DNA from 2 places in the Streptomyces sp. NPDC088261 genome. Region 2 is predicted to be linked to the other one. Evidence: riboswitches for the same ligand, from Rfam matches in the RefSeq annotation. Region 2 holds a riboswitch; the other holds the start of a gene.
What was found. A riboswitch is a leader RNA that binds a small molecule or an ion and turns the genes downstream of it on or off. The one in region 2 is predicted to bind cyclic di-AMP.
Positions count from the first base shown of each region.

Region 1: another riboswitch for cyclic di-AMP. It lies ahead of ACIODU_RS04065 (peptidoglycan DD-metalloendopeptidase family protein); the one in region 2 lies ahead of ACIODU_RS28685 (transglycosylase family protein).

Region 1 is NZ_JBIURL010000002.1:26,120-33,688, reverse strand. It holds gene ACIODU_RS04080 (STM4013/SEN3800 family hydrolase) at 1-293, shown strand, start outside; gene ACIODU_RS04075 (STM4012 family radical SAM protein) at 290-1,708, shown strand; gene ACIODU_RS04070 (STM4011 family radical SAM protein) at 1,717-2,574, shown strand; gene ACIODU_RS04065 (peptidoglycan DD-metalloendopeptidase family protein) at 2,668-3,582, opposite strand; cyclic di-AMP (ydaO/yuaA leader) riboswitch at 3,587-3,748, opposite strand; gene ACIODU_RS04060 (tyrosine-protein phosphatase) at 4,123-4,935, shown strand; gene ACIODU_RS04055 (DUF6126 family protein) at 4,957-5,079, opposite strand; gene ACIODU_RS04050 (helix-turn-helix domain-containing protein) at 5,127-5,702, opposite strand; gene ACIODU_RS04045 (aspartate aminotransferase family protein) at 5,848-7,233, opposite strand; gene hpnH (adenosyl-hopene transferase HpnH) at 7,319-7,569, opposite strand, start outside.
Region 2 is NZ_JBIURL010000019.1:13,703-21,271, reverse strand. It holds gene ACIODU_RS28705 (exopolyphosphatase) at 1-607, opposite strand, end outside; gene ACIODU_RS28700 (DUF501 domain-containing protein) at 604-1,230, opposite strand; gene ACIODU_RS28695 (septum formation initiator family protein) at 1,313-1,786, opposite strand; gene eno (phosphopyruvate hydratase) at 1,937-3,223, opposite strand; gene ACIODU_RS28685 (transglycosylase family protein) at 3,516-4,217, opposite strand; cyclic di-AMP (ydaO/yuaA leader) riboswitch at 4,222-4,417, opposite strand; gene ACIODU_RS28680 (transglycosylase family protein) at 4,739-5,740, opposite strand; gene ACIODU_RS28675 (cytochrome P450) at 5,922-7,163, opposite strand; gene ACIODU_RS28670 (nucleoside triphosphate pyrophosphohydrolase) at 7,259-7,569, opposite strand, start outside.

The DNA.
Region 1 (7,569 bases), on a different contig from region 2:
TCTTCGTGAACGTGGCCGCGCTGCACCAGCCCAACTGGTTCCATCTGCCCGGCGCCACCCACGAGGCGGGCGACTCGCGCGCCACCCACGCGGCCGCCCTCGAATACGTCGACCGGCACATCGGGCGGCTCTTCGCCGCCGCGAGCAGCCGCCGCCGGTGCTTCACGATCGTCTGTTCCGACCACGGCACGGCGTACGGCGACGACGGCTGGACCGGACACCGGCTGGGCCACGACAGCGTCTGGACCGTGCCGTACGCCCATTTCTTCCTGGAACCGGGGGCCCTCTCATGACCGATCAGCCCATACCGCCCCACCCGCACCGACCGCCCCACCAGCACCAGCGCCAGCCGTCCGACCGGCACCGCCCCCGCCCCCGCCCGTACGAGAGCTACGTCTACGCCTACCCGCACAAGACGGCGTACCGCGAGCTGCCCGACCGCCCCGCGCTGGCCGACGAGTGGGCGGGCGAACGCAAGGACGCGCTCTCCCTCTATCTCCACATCCCGTTCTGCGAGGTGCGGTGCGGCTTCTGCAACCTCTTCACCCGGATCGGCGCGCCCGGTGACCTGACCACCCGTTACCTGGACGCGCTGGACCGCCAGGCGGTCGCCGTACGGGACGCGCTCGGCGACAGCGAGCCGCTGAGGTTCGCCGCCGCCGCGTTCGGCGGTGGCACCCCCACCTTCCTCGACGCGGGCGAGCTGGAGCGGCTGTGCGACATCGCCGAGAAGCGGACCGGCGCCGATCTGCGGGCCGTTCCCCTCTCGGTCGAGACGTCCCCGTCGACGGCCACCGCCGACCGGCTCGCCGTCCTCGCCGACCGGGGCGCCACCCGGCTGAGCATCGGCGTGCAGAGCTTCGTCGACGCGGAGGCGAAGGCGGCGGTACGGCCGCAGCGCCGCGCCGAGGTCGAGGCGGCGCTCGGCCTGATCCGCGACGCCCGGATCCCCGTCCTCAACATCGACCTGATCTACGGCATCGACGGCCAGACCGAGCGGTCCTGGCGCCACTCCCTCGACGCCGCGCTCGCCTGGCGCCCCGAGGAGCTGTACCTCTACCCGCTGTACGTACGCCCCCTCACCGGCCTCGGCAGGACGGGCGGGGACGGCAGCGAGGAGAGCGACGACGCGTGGGACGAGCGGCGGCTGCGCCTCTACCGGCAGGGCCGTGACCATCTCCTCGCCGAGGGGTACGAGCAGGTGTCGATGCGGATGTTCCGCCGCCCGGGAGCCCCCGCGCAGGGGCCCGACGACCACGCCTGCCAGACGGACGGCATGATCGGCCTGGGGTGCGGCGCCCGTTCGTACACCTCGCGGCTGCATTACTCCTTCGACTACGCGGTCGAGATGCGCGAGATCCGGACCCTCATCGACACCTACACGGAGACCAAGGACTTCTCCCGCGCCCTGGTGGGCCACCGCATGGACGGCGACGGCGACGAGGCCCGCCGCCGCCACCTGCTCCAGTCCCTCCTCCAGGCCCAGGGCATGGAGACGGCCGACTACCGCGCGCGGTTCGGCAGCGGCCCCGCCGACGACTTCCCGGCCGAGCTGGCCCGGTTCGAGGCGTACGGCTGGCTCGACGCGAGTACCGGCCCCGGTCTGCTGCGGCTCTCCCCCGAGGGTCTCGCGCACTCCGACGCCCTGGGCCCCGCGCTCTTCTCCCCCGCCGTACGGGCCGCCATGGCCGCGTACACGCTGAAATGAGCCCCGCGATGGACCTGACAATCCTCTACCGCGGCCCGCTCGCGTCCTGCGACTACGACTGCCCGTACTGCCCGTTCGCCAAGCGGCGGGACAGCCGGGAGCAGCTGCGCGCCGACCGGACCGCTCTCGCCCGGTTCGCCGCCTGGGCCTCCGAGCCCACGGACGACCGGCTGTCGGTGCTCTTCACCCCCTGGGGCGAGAGCCTGGTCCGGTCCTGGTACCGGCGCACGCTCACCGAGCTGTCGCATCTGCCGCACATCCGCCGGGTCGCCGTCCAGACGAACCTGAGCTGCCGCACCGACTGGCTGGCGGACGCCGATCCGGAGACGCTCGCCCTGTGGTGCACGTACCACCCGGGACAGACGCCGTACGACCGTTTCCTCGCCAAGTGCCACGACCTGGCGGCCCGCGGGGTGCGGTTCAGCGTCGGCGTGGTCGGCCTGTCCGAGCACCTGGAGCACGCGCGGAGGCTCCGCGCGGAGCTGCCGGAGCACGTCTACTTGTGGATCAACGCGGCCGAGGGGCACACGTACGGCGACGACGAGGCCGTCCGGTGGACGGACCTGGACCCGCTGTTCCCGTACAGCCGCCATCCACACCGCTCGGCCGGCCTGCCCTGCCGCACGGGCGAGTCGGTGATCTCCGTGGACGGCGACGGTACGGTACGGCGCTGCCACTTCGTCCGCGCCGAGCTGGGCAACCTGTACGACGGTTCGTACCGCGCGGCCCTGGGCCCCCGGGGCTGTCCGCTGGCCGTGTGCGACTGTCACATCGGCTATGTGCACCTGGAGACACTGCCGTTGTACGACGTGTTCGCGGGCGGGGTGCTGGAGCGCGTCCCGGCCGGCGGCATTGACGCGGGGTGAGACATGCCATCGGTCGAGTTCGGCTCGAACGGGAATGGCCCCGCCCGGTGAAAGGGAATCACCGGAGCGGGGCCGAAGTGAGCCCGGAAGGGATCAGATGACGACGCCCTGCTGGCGCAGGAAGGCCAGCGGGTCGACGTCGGAGCCGTAGTCGGGGCCGGTACGGATCTCGAAGTGCAGGTGCGGGCCGGTCACGTTGCCGGTGGCGCCGGAGAGCCCCAGCTGCTGGCCCTCACTGACGGTCTGTCCGGCGGAGACGGTGATCGAGGACAGGTGCGCGTACTGCGAGTACATGCCGTCCGCGTGCCGGACGACGACCTGGTTGCCGTACGAGCCGCCGTCACCGGCGGTCACGACGGTGCCCGCGCCGACGGCCTTCACGACGGTGCCCGAGGGCGCCAGGAAGTCCACGCCGGTGTGGTAGCCGCTCGACCAGTTGCTGCCCGAGGCGTGGTACGGCGTGCCGATGGCGATGCCGGAGACCGGCAGCGTGAAGGCGGACGCCTTCACGGCCGGGGCCGCCTTCTTCACGGGCGCCGCCTTCTTCACCGGCGCGGCCTTCTTGAGCGCGGTGCGCTCGGCGGAGCGGGAGGCCGTGGTGGGGGCCTTGGCGCGGTCGGCCGCGGGGGCCTTGGCGCCGAGGGTCAGCTTCTGGCCGGGGTGGATCAGCGACGGGTCGGAGCCGATGACGCGCCGGTTGTCCGCGTACAGCTTCTTCCAGCCGCCCGCGACCTTCTTCTTCTTGGCGATCTTCGACAGGGAGTCGCCGGAGACCACGCGGTAGGTGGCGGCGGTCTTCGCGGCGGCGGCCCGCGTCACGGACGCGGGAGCGGCGTGGACGGCGGACGCGGGGGCCGCGGTGACGGATCCGGCGGCGGCCGGTGCGGCGTGCGCCCCGGTGGCGCCGATGAGCGGAAGCACGACTGCGGCTCCGCCCGTTCCGGCCAGGACGAATCCGCGGGTGATCGGGTTGCTCTTGGGACGGCGGTGCTTACCCTTGCCGGGCATGGCGAATTCCTCTCCGGCGCCTACGAGGTGAGCTGTCGGGTTCGGGCTGGAGATGCCCGGTCGCGGTTGCCGCGCGACTTCACCCCAAGCCGCCCGCGGAAACGGAACGGCGTACTACCTGGGTCCCCCGCTCCTGCCACGCGTGGATGGTCGGTGGGTGCGAATTCCGGGCGGCGGCAGGATTAGGCGTTCCGCTCGGATTGAGGGTGAACGTAAGCCGACGCGGAGGGCCGGTACAAGCCACCGGTACCTCGCATTCGTGCACGCTCCGATATCTTCCGGCCTTTCCGGTCACCCTGCGTGGATATGCGATCTTCGCTTTCCTTCTGACGGCGCAATTCCGTTTTCCGTCACCGCCACGCACCGTCACGGATATGATCCTGCTCACGAGCCGAGGACCATCTCCCCCTCGATCGGGGCAGGTTATGCGCAATGCCCCAATACGGACAGATGCCGCCAATTACCCAATGACCCATGTCGTAGGGTCGCACTCGACATCGTCGGCGAGCCGCGCCGACGGCAGACACGGAGGAGCAGCCCGTGACCCAGAATCTGCCGCACGTACCGCCGGTCGAGCCGGAGCTGACCGGGGTACGCAACTTCCGCGACGTGGGCGGGCTGCCGACCACGGACGGCAGGAGGGTCAGGTACGGGCGGCTCTACCGCAGCGGGCACCTCGCGTCGGCCACCCCGGCGGACGCCGCCCACCTGGCGTCGCTGGGCCTGCACACGGTCTTCGACTTCCGCAACGCGGCCGACGTGCGCCTGGACGGGGAGGACATCGAGCTGCCCGGCGTACGGAACGTGAACATCCCGCTCACGGACCCGGCGGACGGCGCCGAGTTCTGGCGGATGGTCCGGGACGGCGACCTCGACCAGCTGCGCTCGCTGCTCGCGGACGGGAAGGCGGTGGCCCGGATGATCGGTTCGTACCGCGCGATCATCAGGGACCGCACCGCCGAGCACAGCAGGGTCCTGCACGCGCTCGCCGACAACAACGTCCCCGCGCTGATGCACTGCGCGGCCGGCAAGGACCGCGCCGGCCTGTCCGTCGCGGTGTCGCTGCTCGCGGTCGGGGTGGAGCGGGACGCGATCGAGGAGGACTACCTCAAGTCGAACGAGCCGAGCCGCCGCTACCAGGTGCGCCGCAGCGACACCTCACCCGCCGGGAGGTCGGCGGAGGTGATGGAGCTGCTCGGTCCGCTCTTCGACGCGCGCGCCGCGTACCTCGAAGCGGCCTTCGACACGATCACGGCCACCTGGGGCTCGACCGACCGCTACCTCTCCGAGGGCCTCGGGCTGGCCCCGGAGACCCGTGAACGGCTGCGGGAGGGCCTGCTGGACGCGTCCTAGGACGCGCGCGGGAGCGGCGCCCTAGGAGCCGACGCTGAACAGCAGGTAGAGGAAGCCCGCGAAGAGGTGGCCGGCGATCAGGTAGGCGAAGAGGCGGATGACCAGCCCCCGGGGCAGAGTGCGGTTCTTCTTGTTCTCCGGCATGGTGCCGAACCTTTCTCGAAGGCCGTCGGTGACGCTCGGCGAAGCCGTCAGTGGAGATCGGCGGCGGGGCTCTGGAGCAGGGTGTGGACGAACAGCAGCTCGGTCCCGCCGGGGTCGGCCGCGGCGAGCCGGTGCGGGGTCAGCGAGTCGAAGTGCGCGCTGTCCCCGGGGCCGAGGACGTGCACCGCGTCGCCGAGGCCGAGCCGCAGGCGCCCGCGGAGCACGTAGAGCCACTCCTCCCCCGGGTGCACGCGTACGAGATCGCCCTGCGCCCCGTACGGCACCACGACTCGCAGCGGCTGCATGGCCCGGCCCGAGCCGCCCGCGCGGTGGTACGTCCAGCCGTCGGCCTCGACCGGCTCCTGGCGTCCCGCGCGGACGACGGGATCGCGCTCGGCGGGCGCCTCGCCGAGCAGGTCGGCCACCGTCGTGCCGTAGATGCGGGCCAGCGCCAGCAGCATCGGCAACGAGGGCTGGCGGCGGCCGGTCTCCAGCCGGGAGAGGTGGGCGGGTGACAGGCCCGCCCGCGCGGCGACGGTCTCCAGCGTGAGCCGGCGGTCGCGGCGCAGCTCGCGCAGGCGCGGGGCGACGTCGGGGAGTGTTTCCGGTACGGCGTCGGGCATGATGTCCGGCGTGGCGTTCGGCAGCTCGTCGGACCGGCCCGAAGCCGCGCCCTCAGGCGTGTTCATGCCTCTATTGCGCCAGGGACGTGCCTCGGAGGCAACTTTTTTGCCTCCGAGGCAAAATCGCCCCGAACCCAGCCGCCCGCTACCGGTTCGCGACGGCCTGCTTCACCAGCGTCCGGCCGAAGTCCCACATCAGCCCGCCGCCGCCGTGCGCGTCGTCCATCACGGCCGTGAAGGCGTCCACGAAGCGCTCGACCTCCCGCTCGCCGATCGTCAGGGGCGGAATCAGCTTGATCACTTCCAGGTGGTCGCCGGAGACCTGGGTGAGGATCCGGTGCTTCTGGAGCAGCGGTACGACGACCATCTGGGCGAAGAGCCCCTTGCGGGCGGCCTGGAGCATGGTCCAGCGCCCCCGCAGCTTGATCGAGCTGGGCCGGCCGAACTCGATCCCGATCATCAGCCCGCGCCCGCGCACGTCGTGCAGCAGTTCGTAGCGGTCCACGAGCGCCGCCAGCCGGGTCCTGAGCAGGTCGCCGGTGACCCGCGCGTTGGCGACGACCTGCTCGTCCTCGATCACCGACAGGACGGCCAGGCCCGCCGCCATCGCCTGCGCGTTGGAGCCGAAGCTCGCCGAGTGGACCAGCACCCGGTCCATCGACGAGTAGACCTTCTTGAAGATCCAGTCCCGGCCGACGGTCGCGCCGACGGGCACATAGCCGCCGGACAGCGCCTTGGCCACACAGATGAGGTCGGGCTCGACGCCGTCCTCGTGTTGGTACGCGTAGAAGTCACCGGTCCTGCCGAGGCCGGTCTGCACCTCGTCCACGATGAGCAGGCTCTTGTGACGGCGCAGCAGCTCCTGGGCCCCGCGCAGGAAGCCGGGCGGTGCCGCGTACACCCCCTTGCCCTGGATCGGTTCGACCACGAACCCGGCGACGTCGCCGCGCTTCAGCTCGCGCTCCAGCGCGTCGAGGTCGCCCATCTCGATCGCCGTGTCGGGCAGCAGCGGCGCGAAGCCGTCCCGGAAGCCGTCCTCGCCGTTGACGGACAGCGAGCCGGTGGTCAGCCCGTGGAAGGCGTGGGAGCAGTAGAGGATCCTGGGGCGGCCGGTGGCGTACCGCGCGAACTTCAGCGCCGTCTCGACGGCTTCCGTACCGCTGTTGCCGAAGAACACCCGGTCCAGGTGCGGGCTGTGGGCCAGCAGCTTCTCCGCGAGCAGCCCGGGCAGCGGCTGGCAGTCGAAGCGGGTGAGGTCGGCGAGCGAGGCGTCGAGGACGTCGTGCAGCGCCTTCCGTACGACGGGGTGGTGGCGCCCGAGCCCCATCACGCCGAACCCGGCGAGCATGTCCAGGTAGTCGTTGCCGTCCGCGTCCCAGAAGTAGGCGCCCTCGGCCCGTTCGTAGACGCGGTCGAAGCCGATGGTGTGGAGCATGCGCGGGAGTTGGTGGTTGAGGTGCTTGGTGTGCAGGTCGTACCGCTCGGCGCCGCGCTCCGCGAGCAGCCGTGCCAGGTCGAAGTCTTTGGTCATCCGGTGTTCCCCTTCCGCGTCGACGGGCCGCCCGAGCCCCCGCCGCCGCCGGACGGGCCGGCGGCGGCGGGGGTAGGAGCCTGCGTCAGCGCGTTCCGCCGACCGTCTCGCGGACCGCCCGCAGGGACTCCTTGAGGGAGCCCATGGTGGCGAGGACGGCCGTCGGCTCGTAGCCGCAGTGCGCCATGCAGTTGGCGCACCGGGGGTCCTTGCCGCGCCCGTACTTCTCCCAGTCGGTCTCCTCGATGAGCTGCCGGTACGTCGGGACGTACCCGTCGCTCATCAGGTAGCAGGGGCGCTGCCAGCCGAAGAGGGAGTAGTTCGGGATGGCCCAGG
Region 2 (7,569 bases):
GAACGGTCTCCCCCGCCAAATCCAGGGCCGCCTCGATGTCGGCGCGCATCGCGGCGACCTCGGCGGCCGTGGGCGGGTCGCTGAGGACGCCGTCGTGCAGGAGGTGCCGCTCGGTCAGCCGTACGCACCCGATGTCCACGGACCGTCCCGCCCTGACCCGGTCGTCGCCGACGACGAACTCCGTGGAGCCGCCGCCGATGTCCACGACCAGGCAGCTGTCCCGGACCGCCAGCTCGCTCGTGGCGCCGGTGAAGGAGAGCGCCGCCTCCTCGTCGCCCGTGACGACCTCGGGCTCGACACCCAGGATGTCCAGGACCCCCCGGACGAAGTCGTCGCGGTTCTCCGCGTCGCGGGAGGCGGAGGTCGCCACGAAGCGGATCCGCTCCACCGCGTGCTCGGCGATGACGTCCGCGTACTCCCGGCAGGCGGCGAAGGTGCGCTCCAGCGCCTCGGGGGCGAGCCGGCCCGTCCGGTCCACGCCCTGGCCCAGCCGGACGATCCTCATCCGCCGGTCCAGGTCGGTGAGTTCGCCCGTACCGGGATCGATGTCGGCGACGAGCAGGCGGATCGAGTTCGTACCGCAGTCGATGGCCGCAACCCTGGTCATGCGGGATTCCCCTCGGTCGCCCGGCTGTCCTGGGGGGTGGTCGGCCGGCTGTCCTCGGGGGTGGGCCGGCCGTCCTCCGGGAGGGCCCGGTCGTCGTCCGGGGCGGCCCCGCACGGCGTCACGCACGGGCCCTTGCGCCACCACTCCGGCAGCATCGCCAGCGCCTCGTCCCCCAGCGGGTTCACGCCGGGGCCCGCCGCCAGCGAGTGGCCGACCAGGACGTGCAGGCACTTCACCCGGTCGGGCATGCCACCGGCGCTGGGGAAGCCCTCCAGGACCTCGATGGCGTCCCGGCGGGCCAGGTAGTCCTCATGCGCCTCGCGGTACGCGGCGGCCAGTTCGGGATCGGTCGCCAGGCGCTCGGACATCTCCCTCATGACGCCGTTCGCCTCCAGCGTGCCGATGGCCGAGGCCGCGCGCGGGCAGGTCAGGTAGTACGTCGTCGGGAAGGGCGTGCCGTCGGGGAGCCGCGGGGCGGTCTCGACCACGTCCGGCTGTCCGCAGGGACAGCGGTGCGCGATGGCCCGCAGCCCGCGGGGCGGGCGGCCGAGCTGTTCCTTGAAAGCCGCGACGTCCGCCTCGGTGGGCTCGGTGCGTTCGGTCTGCGGAGGGGGCGTGTCCATGCCTGCCTAGGTTCTGCGTCGAGTGTTGCGTGTCCGGTGTTGCGTGTTGCCTGTCCGGTGTTACGTGTTGCGTGTCCGGTGTTTACGTGTCCGGGCGGTCCGCGTTGTCCACGCTGTCCAGCACGTTCGAGTACCAGGGGCGGTCGGCCGCGCCCTGGTCCTCGCGTTCCTGCCGCGCCGCGCCCGGGTCGATCATCGTGTAGCCGGTGTCCCCCGGCATCACGTAGTGAAGATGCTCGCGGGCCAGCCGCTCGATGTACGCGTCGTCCTGGAGGCGCGCCTTCTCGTCGCGCAGCTCCTCCACCCGCTCGCGCGCCTCGCGGGAAAGCTTCTCCTGGTCGGCGATCTCGTTCTGCTGCGAGACGTACTGGCGCATCGGATAGGCGAGCGCGACGACGAGCGTGCAGACGACGAGGGCGAGGAAGGCGGCGCGTCCGGTGAGCCGGGAGCGGCGGGCCTGGCGGCGGTTCTGCGAGCGGTAGACACGGGCCGCGGTCTGCTCCCCGAGCACCCGCAGCCTGGTCGCGGTGGAGAACCGGTCCCGGTTCCCGGCCATGGTCCGCCTCCCCTGTCACGTACGTACGTCCCCGGACACGGTACGGGACCGGGGACGGGGACGTACGGACGACGGGCTGGTCGGCGCCCGCCGAGCGGCGCGGCCGGCGGGCGCCGGGCGGCGCGGTCGGAGGCAGCCGACCCGGCGGGGTCAGCCCTTGAAGCGGGGGAACGCGCTGCGGCCCGCGTACACCGCGGCGTCGTCGAGGATCTCCTCGATGCGCAGCAGCTGGTTGTACTTGGCCACGCGCTCCGAGCGGGCGGGCGCGCCGGTCTTGATCTGGCCGCAGTTGGTGGCGACGGCGAGGTCGGCGATGGTGACGTCCTCGGTCTCGCCGGAGCGGTGGGACATCATGCACTTGAAGCCGCTGCGCTGGGCCAGCTCGACGGCGTCCAGCGTCTCGGTGAGCGAGCCGATCTGGTTGACCTTGACGAGCAGGGCGTTCGCGGAGCCCTCCTCGATGCCGCGGGCGAGGCGCTCGGGGTTGGTGACGAAGAGGTCGTCGCCGACGATCTGGACCTTGGAGCCCAGCTTGTCGGTGAGGACCTTCCAGCCGGCCCAGTCGTCCTCGTACAGCGGGTCCTCGATGGAGACCAGCGGGTAGGAGGCGACCAGCTCCTCGTAGTACTCGGTCAGCTCGGCGGCCGAGCGGGACTTGCCCTCGAACTCGTACTTTCCGTCCTTGTAGAACTCGGACGCGGCGACGTCGAGCGCGAGCGCGATGTCGCGGCCCGGCGCGTAACCGGCTTCCTTGATCGCTTCGAGGATGAGGTCGAGCGCGGCGCGGTTGGAGTCCAGGTTCGGGGCGAAGCCGCCCTCGTCGCCGAGGCCGGTCGACAGGCCCTTGTCCTTCAGGACGCGCTTGAGCGTGTGGTAGACCTCGGCGCCCCAGCGCAGGGCCTCGGAGAAGGACTCCGCGCCGATCGGGGCGATCATGAACTCCTGGATGTCCACGTTCGAGTCGGCGTGCGACCCGCCGTTCAGGATGTTCATCATCGGAACGGGCAGCAGGTGCGCGTTCGGGCCGCCGAGGTAGCGGAAGAGCGGCAGGTCGGACGCCTCGGAGGCGGCGTGCGCGACGGCGAGGGAGACGCCGAGGATGGCGTTGGCGCCGAGCGACGACTTGTCCGGGGTGGCGTCCAGGTCGAACATCGCCTGGTCGATGAGGCGCTGCTCGGTGGCGTCGTACCCGACCAGCTCCGGGCCGATCTGCTCGATGACGGCGAGGACGGCCTTCTCGACACCCTTGCCCTGGTAACGGTTGGGGTCACCGTCGCGGAGTTCAAGGGCCTCGAACGCACCGGTGGAGGCACCGGAGGGGACAGCAGCACGGCCGGTGCTGCCGTCGTCGAGGCCGACCTCGACCTCGACCGTGGGGTTGCCTCGGGAGTCGAGGATTTCCCGGGCTACGACGACGTCGATGGACGGCACGAGCATCTCCTTCATGGGATGTGACGCTTTGGGTGCGGGGCCGCTCGGCCGCGCGACACGAGCCTAACCGGCCCCGGCCCTCCGGCAGGCCGGTGCCCGCCCGCTGGGACGAAATGAAGACGTCATCCTGATGACACGGGGGCGAACGGCCCGCGGCCGGCTGTTCCGGCCGTACGACACCCGGGCGGCCGGAACGGGGAAACCCCGGCCCGCGCGCGTACGGGGGAAGAACGCGCGGGGCCGGGGTGGTCCGGGGGTGGGGCCACAAAGGGGGACGGATGGCCCCGGGGGGGGTGGGTCAGCTCAGGTGGAGCTGCTGGCCCGGGAAGATCACGTCCGCGTCGGCGACGATGTCCTTGTTCAGGTCGAACAGCTTCTTCCAGCCACCCTTGACGTGGTGACCGGCGGCGATCTTCGACAGGGTGTCGCCGGACTTGACCTTGTACTCGCCGTCACCCTTCTTGATCGTGGTGGGACGGCTCGTACCGCGCGAGGCCGGCTGCTCGGTGCTCCGCGTCGACGTCGACGGGGCGGACTGCTGCGGAGTGGACTGCCGCGGCGCCGACTGCCGCGGCTGCGCGGCGGGCTGCTCCGCCGGCTGCGACGGGGCGGCCGGGGCGGAGTCGTTCGAGGCGCCGGAGAGGCCCACACCACAGCTCGGCCACGCGCCCTTGCCCTGGCCCGCGAGGACCTTCTCGGCGACGGCTATCTGCTGCGACTTGGAGGCCTGGTAGGCGTTGGGCGCGTAGGCGGTGCCGCCGTACGCGGCCCAGGTGGACGGGGTGAACTGGAGCCCGCCGGAGAAGCCGTTGCCGGTGTTGATGGACCAGTTGCCGCCGGACTCGCACGCGGCGACCTGGTCCCACTCGGCGGTGGTCGCGGCGGAGGCGGACGTGGCGCCGAGCAGCGGGACCGCGACGGCGGCACCGGTCACCCCGGCGAGCGTGGCGTAGCGGACGGCCTTGGACGGACGGCGGTGCTTGGCCTTGGAACGCAGCATGAAGCTATCTCCTCACCGACGCCTGCGAGGTCAGCTGTCGGGTTCGGGCCAAGTGAGTTGCCCGGCCGCGTGCCAGTGGGGGCCTCCCGGCCCTCGCTGTACGCGGCTTCACCCCGAGCCGGTCGTCGGCCGTCTCTCGACGGCCGGGGCCGGCACCTAACCTGTGGGTCCCCCGCTCCTGCCTTCGGCGCTTGACGCGACGACTACTCCCCCCGACCGACGGCAGGATTCGGCGTGACGGTCGACGGGGCCCGCGGTGCGAGCGGTTCAGACCGTAGACACAGGTGCCCCTGATGTTCAAAGAACCCGATCCGGGAAAAATCGCCCGAACTCCCCTGTGTGCCTTCTGTGTTTTCGCAGGTGAGGGCCGAAACCGTGCCACCTGGGGGCCAAAGGTCCTCTGTTGAGACAAAGAGACCCTTGTCTCACTTGCGCAGAAGTGGACATAGGGCCTCCAACCGCCCCCGGAAACGGACCGGGGGCGGGCCGCGGGCCGGCCGGGGGCGGCCCGTCAACTGCTCCTACTTCACGCCGAGATCGACGGTCTGGCCAGGGAGGATGAGGTCGGGGTCGGAGCCGAGCGCGTCCTTGTTCGCCTCGTAGAGCGCGGACCAGCCGCCCTCGACGCCGTTCTCGTCCGCGATACGCCACAGGCAGTCACCGGGACGGACGACGTATTCGCCGTCGGCGGCGCCGGCGGCATCCGCCGTCACGCCTTCCGCGTCACGTGTCAGTCCGTCACCCCGGGAGGCGTGACGCCCGGATTCACGCTCTTCGCCCGAGTTGTCCGGCGTGAGGCCGGTCGCGCCGGGGGTCGCCGGGTCCTCGGGGGCCGCGCCGCCGCGGTGCTTGCCCTTGACGGTGTCCGTGGTGGCCCGGGAGGAGGGGGTGGCCGAGCGGGACGGGCTCAGGGTGCCCGCGTCCGTGGCGCCGCTCTCCGTACCGTCACCGCTGTCCCGTTCGCCGCCCGCGCTCTTCGCGCTGCCGGAGGGGGTGGTGCCGGCGGAGGGGGTGCTGTCGGGGGTGCTGGGGGTGGTGTCGGAGCCTTCCGCCCGGTCCGTGTCCGCCGCGCCGCCGGTGGACGCCTCGGGGCTCGCGGACTCCTCGACCGTCCCGGGGGCCGCCCCGGGGTCGACCAGCGGCTCCGCGGTGTCCTTCAGGAGTCCGGCGACGGGCGCGCAGCTGGCCCAGGCCGACGGGCCCTGCGCGTCGAGGACCTTCTCGGCGACCGCGATCTGCTGCGAGCGGCTGGCGAGGTCGGGGCGGGTCGCGTAGTCGCCGCCGCCGAAGTCGTCCCAGGTCTCCTGGGCGATCTGGAGTCCGCCGAAGAAACCGTTGCCGAGGTCCGCGCTCCACGCGCCCCCGCTCTCGCAGTCGGCGACGCGGTCCCAGGTGGAGGCGTCCGCCGCGCTGGCGGAGGTGGCGCCGAGGAGGGGGATCGCGATCGCGGAGCCGGTCACCCCCGCCGCGACGATCAGAGCGGGCGCCTGGCGGGGGCGACGGTGTCGGCCGTTCGCGGACATGCGGTTGCCTTCCGTGTGCCGTACGACGCAGGGAGCGTCACACGTGAAATCGACTACAGCGTGTGGCTGCTGAGCTGTCGGTGAAGGTAGCCGGACTCGAACGCTTGTCACAAGTCGATGCAGGGGAGATCACGTGAAAGTCACATTCCTGACGGTCCGTCAGTTATTTCATGGCGGTCAATCAGCTGGGCAAAGGCGTGAACTGCACCGGAAGTGTGCGCAATCCCCGCATGATGAGCCCGCCCCGCCACCGCAAATCGGCCGGATCTCCCGCAAGTCGCACGTCGGGCAGGCGCGTCAGCAGCGTGCCGAGCGCGGCCTGTCCCTCCAGGCGGGCGAGCGGCGCGCCGACGCAGTAGTGGATGCCGTGTCCGTAACCGAGATGCTGATTGTCACGCCGTGCGAGATCCAGCCGGTCCGGGTCCTCGAACCGCGCGGGGTCCCGGTCGGCCGCCGCGAGGACGACGAGGACCGGATCGCCGGTCGCGACCGCCTGTCCGCCGAGCGTCAGCGGCTCGGTGGCGTACCGCCAGGTCGCCAGCTCCACCGGCCCGTCGTACCGCAGCAGTTCCTCGACGCCGGTCGCCAGCAGGCCGCTCTCGCCCGCGTCGAGCGACGCCTGGAGCAGCGCGCGCTGCTCAGGGTGGCGCAGCAACGCGTACATGCCGTTCCCGATGAGGTTGACGGTCGTCTCGAACCCGGCGAAGAGGAGGATGAAGGCCATCGCGGCGGCCTCGTTCTCGGTGAGGTGCTCGCCCTGGTCGCTCGACCGGATCAGGTCGGTGATCAGGTCGTCGCCGGGGTTCTCCCTCTTACGGTGGATGAGTTCGGCGAGATAGCTCCGCATCTTCTTGACCGACCGCGCGACGCCGCCGCGCGGGCCGCCGCCGTGGCGGATCATCATCCCGGCCCAGTCGCGGAAGTCGTCCTGGTCCTCGCGCGGCACCCCGAGCAGGTCGCAGATCGCGTAGATGGGGAGGGGGAAGGCGAAGTCGTGGATGAGGTCCGCCTCGCCCTCCGCCGCGAAGCCGTCGATGAGGCGGTCCGTCAACTCCTGCACGCGTGGTGCGAATTGAGCCACGCGGCGGGGGGTGAACGCCTTGGACACGAGCCGCCGCAGCCGGGTGTGGTCCGGCGGGTCGATGTTCAGCAGGTGGGTCATCAGCTCGGCGTTGCGCTCCCCCGGGATCCCCGTCCTGCCCTTGGCGTGCGCCGACCCGGCGTGGTGGACGGGGTTCTTGGAGAGCCGGGGGTCGGCGAGCGCCCGCTTGGCGTCGGCGTACCGCGTGACGAGCCAGGCCTCCACGCCGCTGGGCAGCTCGGTCCGGTGGACAGGCGCGTGCTCGCGCAGCCAGGCGTAGGCGGGGTAGGGGTCGGTGGCGAACTCCCAGGTGAAGAGCTCGGGCGCGTCGGGGGTGGACATGCCTTGACAGTAATCGTGGCTGGTTCGGGCTGTCGGTTCGGGCGGTAGGTACGGGCTCTCGGTGCGGGCTGGCGGTACGGGGCTGTCGGTACGAGCTACTTCGCGAGGCCCTCCGCGGCGCGGATCGCGTCCCGGTACGCGCGCGCGGCGGCGCGCAGGGCCGTTTCCGGGTCGGTGCCGGCGCGCTCCGCCTCCATGGCCAGGGCGAGGAGTCGGTAGCCGATGCCGTCGCCCGCCGGGGGCGGTACGTCCAGTCCCGCCGTACGGACCCGGCCCGCGAGCTTCGCCGCCAGGGCGAGCCCGGGCTGGCCCAGCGGGACGCCGTCCGTGACCGAATCGCGCTGCTTCTCGATCGCCTTGGTCCGCAGCCAGTGCGCCTTGACGTCCTCGGGGGTCTCGGCGGTCT